DNA from 2 places in the Thalassospira marina genome. Region 1 is predicted to be linked to the other one. Evidence: predicted binding sites of a transcription regulator. Region 1 holds the regulator's gene; the other holds the start of a gene.
What was found. Region 1 encodes PhoB, which activates phosphate uptake and scavenging genes when phosphate is short. Its sites were predicted from a motif close to TNTCATAAAACTGTCA; they were not measured.
Positions count from the first base shown of each region.

Region 2: the regulator PhoB is predicted to act here: its motif matches at 2,579-2,594, upstream of CSC3H3_RS03430 (diacylglycerol/lipid kinase family protein).

Region 1 covers NZ_CP024199.1:3,712,382-3,716,595, reverse strand. Annotated here, with positions in the region: gene pstA (phosphate ABC transporter permease PstA) at 1-266, shown strand, start outside; gene pstB (phosphate ABC transporter ATP-binding protein PstB) at 268-1,074, shown strand; gene phoU (phosphate signaling complex protein PhoU) at 1,095-1,826, shown strand; gene phoB (phosphate regulon transcriptional regulator PhoB) at 1,831-2,529, shown strand; gene CSC3H3_RS16945 (cation:proton antiporter domain-containing protein) at 2,715-4,214, opposite strand, start outside.
Region 2 covers NZ_CP024199.1:771,395-775,608, forward strand. Annotated here, with positions in the region: gene CSC3H3_RS03415 (BUD32 family EKC/KEOPS complex subunit) at 1-243, shown strand, start outside; gene CSC3H3_RS03420 (glycosyltransferase family 4 protein) at 321-1,460, opposite strand; gene CSC3H3_RS03425 (UDP-2,3-diacylglucosamine diphosphatase) at 1,457-2,389, opposite strand; gene CSC3H3_RS03430 (diacylglycerol/lipid kinase family protein) at 2,610-3,566, shown strand; gene CSC3H3_RS03435 (ArsR/SmtB family transcription factor) at 3,703-4,050, shown strand; gene CSC3H3_RS03440 (glutathione S-transferase family protein) at 4,040-4,214, shown strand, end outside.

The DNA.
Region 1 (4,214 bases):
CCGGGACCATCATTGGTATGGCCCAGGCACTGGGTGAAACGGCACCGCTGCTGATGATCGGCATGGTGGCCTTTATTGTTGATATTCCGGGCAGTGCGATGGATGCGGCAACGGTTCTTCCGGTGCAGATCTATCTGTGGGCAGACAGCCCCGAACGCGCCTTTGTTGAAAAAACCTCTGCGGCGATCATGGTATTGCTGGCTTTCCTGATCCTGATGAACGGGTTGGCCGTGTTCCTGCGCAAGAAATTTGAACGGAAGTGGTAAAATGGCTGTTGTAACTGCTGACGCAATGACAAACGCACCGCACACGCGCGGCAAGTCCAAAATGGCGGCCCGCGAACTGAACCTGTTCTACGGTGATGCCCAGGCGCTTTATAATGTCGATCTTGATGTTGTCGAACGCGAAGTCACCGCCCTGATCGGCCCGTCGGGCTGTGGTAAATCCACGTTCCTGCGTTGCCTGAACCGCATGAACGACACCATCGATGGCGTGACCATCAATGGCAAGGTCACCCTTGATGACCGCGATATTTACGATAAATCGATCGACGTTGTGCAGCTTCGCGCCCGTATCGGCATGGTGTTCCAGAAACCGAACCCCTTCCCGAAATCGATTTTTGATAACGTGGCCTATGGCCCGCGTATTCATGGTCTGGTCAATTCCCGCGACGAACTTGACGAAATCGTCATGACCTCGCTGGAAAAAGCCGGCCTGCTTAAAGAAGTTAAAGACCGTCTTTCCTCACCGGCAACCGGTCTTTCCGGCGGTCAGCAGCAGCGCCTTTGCATTGCGCGTGCGGTTGCTGTCAGCCCTGAAGTCATTTTGATGGATGAACCCTGTTCCGCGCTTGACCCGATCGCGACCGCCAAGGTCGAAGAACTGATCGACGAGCTGCGTTCGAACTACACAATTGTCATCGTCACTCACTCCATGCAGCAGGCCGCGCGTGTGTCGCAGCGCACGGCTTTTTTCCACCTGGGTAAACTGGTGGAAGTCGGCGAAACGGACCAAATCTTTACCAACCCGCGAGACGAACGGACCAAGGGTTACATCACTGGTCGCTTCGGCTAAGCCGGGCAGGAGGTAATTCGATGAGAAAAGAAGAAAGCCATATTGTCAGTTCATTCGATGATGAACTGACCCGGTTGAACAATATCATTTCCCAGATGGGCGGCCTGGCCGAAAGCCAGCTGATTTCGGCGATCCGCGCGATTTCCAAGCGTGATTCCGAACTGGCTGAACAGGTCATTGTTTCCGACCTGCGCATCGACAAACTTGAACAGGAAGTTCAGGATTTCGCCGTTCGCGTTCTGGCACTGCGCCAGCCGATGGCCGATGACCTGCGCCAGGTTGTGACCGCGCTCAAGCTGTCAAACGATCTTGAACGTATTGGCGACCTTGCTAAAAACATCGCCAAACGTGCCCAGGTTCTAAACCAGATCCCGCCGATCCGCCCGGTTCAGGTCATTCCGAACATGGCCCGTCTGGCACAGGAAATCATCAAGGACGTTCTGGACGCCTATATCGAAAACGATGCTGAAAAAGCACAGCGCGTTTGGGCCCGCGACCAGGAAGTCGACGATATGTACAATTCGCTGTTCCGCGAATTGCTGACCTACATGATGGAAGACCCGCGCAATATTACCGCATCGACCCATCTTTTGTTCATTGCCAAAAACATTGAACGCATCGGTGACCATGCCACCAACATTGCCGAAACGATCTATTACCGCATCAAGGGTGAAGATCTGCCGGTTGATGGCCGTCCCAAAAATGATGCTGCCAATTTCGCTGTGATTGAACCCAACGAGGCAGGGGAATAACAGGATGGATCCTACGGTTCTTATTGTCGAGGATGAAGCCGCCATCGTCACGATGCTGCGCTACAACCTCGAACGGGAAGGCATGAATGTTGTCGAAGCCGGTGACGGGGACGAAGCCCTGAAAATCATGGCTGAAACCCATGTTGATCTGGTCCTTCTGGACTGGATGCTGCCGGTCATGTCCGGGATCGAAGTATGCCGTCAGATCCGCCGTAAACCTGAAAGCCGCGATTTGCCGGTGATCATGGTGACCGCGCGTGGTGAAGAAGGCGACCGTATTCGCGGCCTCGATACCGGGGCCGACGATTACGTGACCAAACCCTTTGCCATTGGCGAATTGCTGGCCCGTATCCGTGCGCTTTTGCGCCGCTCCGGCCCGGCGCAACCACAGGGGCAGTTGATCTATTCCGATATCGAAATGGATCTGGCTGCGCATCGCGTCAATCGCAGCGGTAAACCCATCCATCTCGGGCCGACGGAATTTCGTCTTCTGCGTTATTTCCTGGAGCATCCGGGCCGGGTTTTCTCGCGCGAACAGTTACTTAACGCTGTTTGGGGGCCGAATATCTATGTCGAAACCCGCACGGTGGATGTGCATATCCGTCGTCTGCGCAAAGCCCTGAACGATGTCAAAGGCACCAAGGACGTTATCCGCACCGTTCGCGCGGCCGGTTATGCCCTGGATGATGACGCGGCTGCCTGATCGGCCTTTTTATTTATCGTAATTGTGACAGAATTTCGCAATTTACACTGAAAATACAAGGCCCTGTCACATTGGCAGGGCCTTGTTTTATTTCTGCTGGCAAGTTGATATTCAGCGCCGCGATGTATGTTGTCAGGCAAATGACACTGGCTGCTGTTCATGGGCCTTGGTTCTCGGCCCAGCATCTACGCTTTGTTACCGGCCCCGGTGCCTTTGGTGCCCACAGGGGCCGTTTTCGTTGCGGAGGCGGATGAATGTCCTGACGACCGCGGGGCCAGTTCATTCATCAGCAGCATGTCCGCCCGGCGGAATTTGGCAATTTCAGCATCAATTTCATCCTGCGGTACATCACAGGCTGACAGCACATGGTCCGACAGGCGCAAACCCGTTTCCAGCACTTCGGGGATGGCAGCATTGGCACCGCTGCGCGACAGGGCACCAATATGGGAAATATCCTGTGCGCGGGCGAAAATCTTCAGATGTGGGTAATGCTGGCGCAGCAATGCCACGGTTTTTTCGGTTTCATGCGGCGAACCCATGGCAACGGCGGCAACATGGGCCTGTTCTGTGTGGGCTGCCCGGAAACTTTCCGGCCTGGAACCATCGGCGAAATAAACCGGCAATCCTTCGGCCCGGCCGCGAGCCACCTGTTGGGCGTCGGATTCCAGAACGATAAAGGGAATGTTGCGGGTTCTTAACAACCGTGCCAGCACCCGGCCAACACGCCCGCAGCCGATAATCAGCACATGGTGTTCCACACCTTCGGTATGGGCTTCAATATCGCCAAGCTGGTCGGTTTCACGCGGATGCAGGATATCTTCCAGCTTTTTGCCCAGGCTGATCAGGCTGGGTGTTACGGCCATGGAAATGGCAACAATCGGCACCAGAATGGCGGCAAGTTCGGGGGTAATGGCACCGTTTTGGGCGGCCAGTGTAAACATCACAAAGGCAAATTCGCCGCCACCGGCCAGCCCCATCGCAATGCGGATCGAAACCGCCCGGTCAAACCGGGTTGCCAGCGACAGCACAAACAGGATCGCCGCCTTTATCAATAGAAGGGCAACCACGCCCATAACCACCGTAATCGCGTGGTGGTACACCACCCCGATATCGACCGACATGCCCACCGACATAAAAAACAGCGACAGAAACACCCCACGAAACGGGGCAATGTCTGCTTCGATCTGGTGGCGAAATTCGGTTTCGGCCAACATCACACCGGCAATAAACGCACCCAGCGCCATGGAAAGCCCGGCCATTTCCGTAAGCGTACTGGCCGCCAGCACGGCAAACAGGGTGCCAATGGCAAACAGTTCGGGGTTATGCAGGGCGGCAATGGCGCGAAACATCGGGCGCAATAAATATCGCCCGGCCAGCAATAACACCGCAACCGCCCCAACTCCGGCCAGGATGCTGACCCAGGGGCTGGTGGTGCTGGTGGTGTTGCCTGCGGCCTGCACCATAATCAGGAACGGGCCAACCGCCACGTCCTGCAACAGCAAAACCGCAAGGGCTGCGCGGCCAAACCGGGTGTGAAGCTGGCGTTCATCGGAAAGCTGTTTGAGGATAATCGCGGTCGATGACAAAGCCAGCGCGCCGGCAATCACCAGCGCACTTGGCAGTGGCAGATCAATCGTCATCAGCGCGACAAAACCGATGCCCAGCGTGACAATAATTTGCAAAAC
Region 2 (4,214 bases), 1.6 Mb from region 1:
AAACGGCCTGATCTGCTGCATCTGGGGTGGGAAGCCTATCTTGACCAGGTTGGGCAAAATGCCCCGGCCATGCGCCCGCTGGCATCGGTTTTGCGCCGGATATTCCCGGTTTACCTGTTGATGATTGTGTTTCGGCGCTGGCTGGGCACCGATGCGCTGAATGGCATGCAAACCTATCAGGTTTTGTGCCGGGACATCATGCATGGCGCAACGTCGCATCAGGGCCAACTGACACGCCATTGATCGGTTTCGCACTGATTAAACCCTGCACCACTGCGCTTACCGGCAAAAATCCACCGCAGCCAACCACAACCAGCGCGTTATTGCGCCGGTTGTGGTTGTGGCTGGCGCAGGTCCTGATCATCGCTTTGGGCAACGTCGGCATTCCGTTGGGATGCAGGCGTTGCTGCCACACTTTCGGCGACCGATATCCGCGTTGCTGTTTCCCCATCATACCCGCCGGAAAACGGGGCAAGATTGTAAAGAAACTGCCGGGCGGAATTATGCCAGCTATATTGTTCGGCCAAGGCGCGGGCATCGTTGCGATCAAGTTTTAAGGCATCAAGGGCGGCCTGGCGCAGGTCGCTGTTGATGGCACCTGCCTTGGTATCACGCACAATATCGGCCGGGCCCTGCACCGGGAAAACGGCAACTGGTGTGCCCGATGCCAGGGCTTCCAATATCACCAGTCCAAAAGTATCGGTCTTGCTGGGAAAAACAAAAACATCGGCCGAGGCAAAGGCGATGGCCAGGCTTTCGCCGGTTTTTTTGCCCAGAAACTGCGCCTTGGGATATTTCTGCTTCAAATCGTTTAATTGCGGACCATCGCCGACCACAAATTTGGTGCCGGGCAAATCAAGGTCGAGAAAATGGCCGATATTTTTTTCAACCGCCACCCGACCGACAAACAGCCAGTGCGGCTTGGGAAAATCACCAAAGCTTGCATCTTCACGGGGATGAAACAGCGAAAGATCCACCCCGCGCGACCAGATATGCAGGTTTTGAAAACCCCAGCTTTTCAGCTCGTCGCGCAAGGATTCGGTAGCGACCATGACAGACTGTGATTTACCATGAAATCGGCGCATGCCCCGATAGGAAATCGCCAGCGGCAATTTGGTGCGCGCATGAAGATATTCGGGAAAGCGGGTGTGATAGGCGGTGGAAAACGGCAATTTCCGTTTCAGGCAATAGGCACGCGCAGCCTGACCCAACGGCCCTTCGGTTGCGATATGGATGGCAACGGGCTGCATTGCATCAATCATGCGCGAAAGTTTGCGTCTTGCAAAAATCGCCAGCCGGATTTCCGGGTAGGTCGGGCAGGGAATGGTTGTGAACTGGTCGGGTGAAATGATGCGTACATCATGGCCCTGGGCAATCAGTTCGGCGCTTACCGTTTCCAGCGTCCTGACAACACCATTAACCTGTGGCCGCCAGGCATCGCTGACAATCAGTATTCTCATGCTGTTTTTCCAACCGGGCTGGTGGTTGCTGCGCCAGTATTGGCGATGCGCGGGCTTTGCGGTTTGCCTGTGTTTTCAATGTCGCCTGCTGTGCGAAACAGCGACATTAACCGTCCCAGCCCAAGGCTGGCCGGGGTGCTGGCCGAATTTGGCGTGACATAGGACATTGCCATATTGCGCATATCCGCCCAGTGCAGAAGCTCCAGCTCGCCATCCTTGTGTTCAACAAGGGCCGTGCAGCTTTCAACCCAGTCACCGTCATTGCAATAAAGCACGTTGCCGATCATGCGTTTTTCGGCATGGTGGATATGGCCGCAGACAACGCCATCGACCTTGCGTTTGGCGGCAGCATGGGCAACGGCATTTTCAAAATTGCAAATGAACTGAACCGCGTTTTTCACCCGGTTTTTCAGATAGGCCGACAGCGACCAGTACCCATATCCCAGCTTGCGCCGGGCGGCATTGAAATACCGGTTCAGCATGATGGCAAGGTTATAGGCCGTATCCCCCAGATAGGCGAGCCAGCGGGCATATTTCACCACGCCGTCAAACTCGTCCCCGTGAATGACCAAAAGGCGTTTGCCATCGGCGGTGGTGTGAATGTCGTTCATGCGCACATCGACATGGCCAAAGGTCATATCGACAAATTCGCGGGCAAATTCATCATGGTTGCCGGGCACAAAAATGACCTTTGCGCCGTTCTTGGCCTTTTCCATGATATTTGTGATAACGGCATGGTGGCTTTCGGGCCAATACCAGCTTTTCTTCAGGCGCCAGCCGTCTATGATGTCGCCCACCAGATAATAGGTATCTGCCGTTACTTCGTTAAGGAAATCTACCAGCAGCTCTGCCTGGCAGCCGCGTGTACCCAGATGCACATCTGAAATCCATACCGTGCGGTAGTGGGGTTTCGTGTTCATTGCTGTCATCGTCGCCCTCCAGGTCCCCATGCAAAGGATGGTCGCGCACCCCGGGTGCTGGCCCGTAAATATTGGGCTCGACCAATACCTGAATAAAACAAAAGGGGCGAACATATAACCCGTTCACAGAAATTTATCAGTATTGAAAGGATTTTGTTACATATTTACTTTTGTATAAGATGGCGATGGCGAAATATTTTTCAATTTTATTACAGGTAATATTTGTTTCATGGCCGAAGATGGCATCACCATTATTTTTAACCCCCGTGCTGGCGGTAACAAGCAGCGCTTCCTTTCTGCTATTCTGCAGCGCGCCGGGGTAAAGGTTGAATTGCTGCAAACCACCCATCCCGGCCATGCCCGCGAATTGGCCAGGCGGGTGCGGGCGGGGCGCAGGCTTTATGTGGCGGGCGGCGATGGTTCGTTAAACGAGGCCCTTAACGGCCTGCTTGATGCACAAATCGATGGTCACGAAGTACCGCCCCTGGGCATTATCCCGCTGGGAACGGCCAATGTGCTGGCTGTCGAGGTGGGGCTGGGGGTTAATACCCGTGCCGTAGCCGACTATATCAACGATCCGGTCCATGTATGGGTGCGGCCGGGGCTTTTGAACGGGCGCGCCTTTTTCCTGATGGTGGGTATTGGTGCTGATGCCGATACGGTTGCCAATGTGTCGCTGAAATTAAAACGGCTGATTGGCAAGGGGGCTTATGTGCTGGAAGGGCTGCGCAATATTGCCTTTCCCCGCCATCGTGATTTTGAAGTCCATATTGGCCGGGACCAATACCGGGTCGCGGGTGTCGTTGCCACCCACGCCAGCCATTATGGGGGCAAATTCATTATTTCGCCCGATGCATCGCTGACAGATAACAAACTTGATGTGGTTCTGATGCCTGCCAGCGGCAGCCTGGCGACGGCCCGATATGGGCTGGCATTGACCATGAACCGCCTGTTTCGCCAGTCCGATGTTAGCGTTATCCGCACCGAACGCCTGACGATCACCAGCCATTGCGGCCCTGCCCCGGTGCAGATCGATGGGGAGAATGCCGGTGCATTGCCCTGCGAAATCAGCCTGTCGCCCTATCCGGTCCGGCTTTTGGTGCCGCGCGCCTATTTTAACGCTACCAGCCAGAAAGACGGGCAGATCGGGGCATCTTCCCAGCCACTGCAAATCGCAAGTCAGTAACGCCGATAAGCCCTGATATGTTGGTGTTCCCGCCTATGCCGGGTGCTTTGGCATGTTTCGGGTGATGCCGCAGGAAAAAATGGCGCCTTAATACTAAAGTAATTGCCTAACTATTTTTCTCGTGATAGTTAGGCATATGCTTAACCAACAAACAGACCTTAATCGCCTTTTTGGTGCCCTTTCGGACCCCGCCCGTCGCACGATGGTCGAACGGCTTAGCCGTGGTCCGGCACCGGTAAGCGAGCTTGCCGGCCTGTTGCCGATGTCATTGCCATCGGTCATGCAGCATCTGGGTGTGCTTGAAAATGCCGGTATCGTCCGATCTGAAAAGGTCGGCAGGGTACGAACCTGTTCTATCGCACCCGAGGCCTTAAGTGCCGCGGAACAGTGGATCAATGCGCGCCGGACCCAGTGGGAACAGCGCCTGGATCGCCTGGGTGCATACCTTGCCAGTCAGCCAGAGGAGCCTGACGATGCCCCATGATCATGCCGGTTTAACGCTGCATATGCACCCGCTGGCATCCTATTGCTGGAAAGTGCTGATCGCACTTTATGACGCCCATATCACCTTTGAGGCCGTGCAGTTGGACGGGTTGCCAAAAAACGACAGCGCCTTTACCGATTTGTGGCCGCTGGCGAAAATGCCGC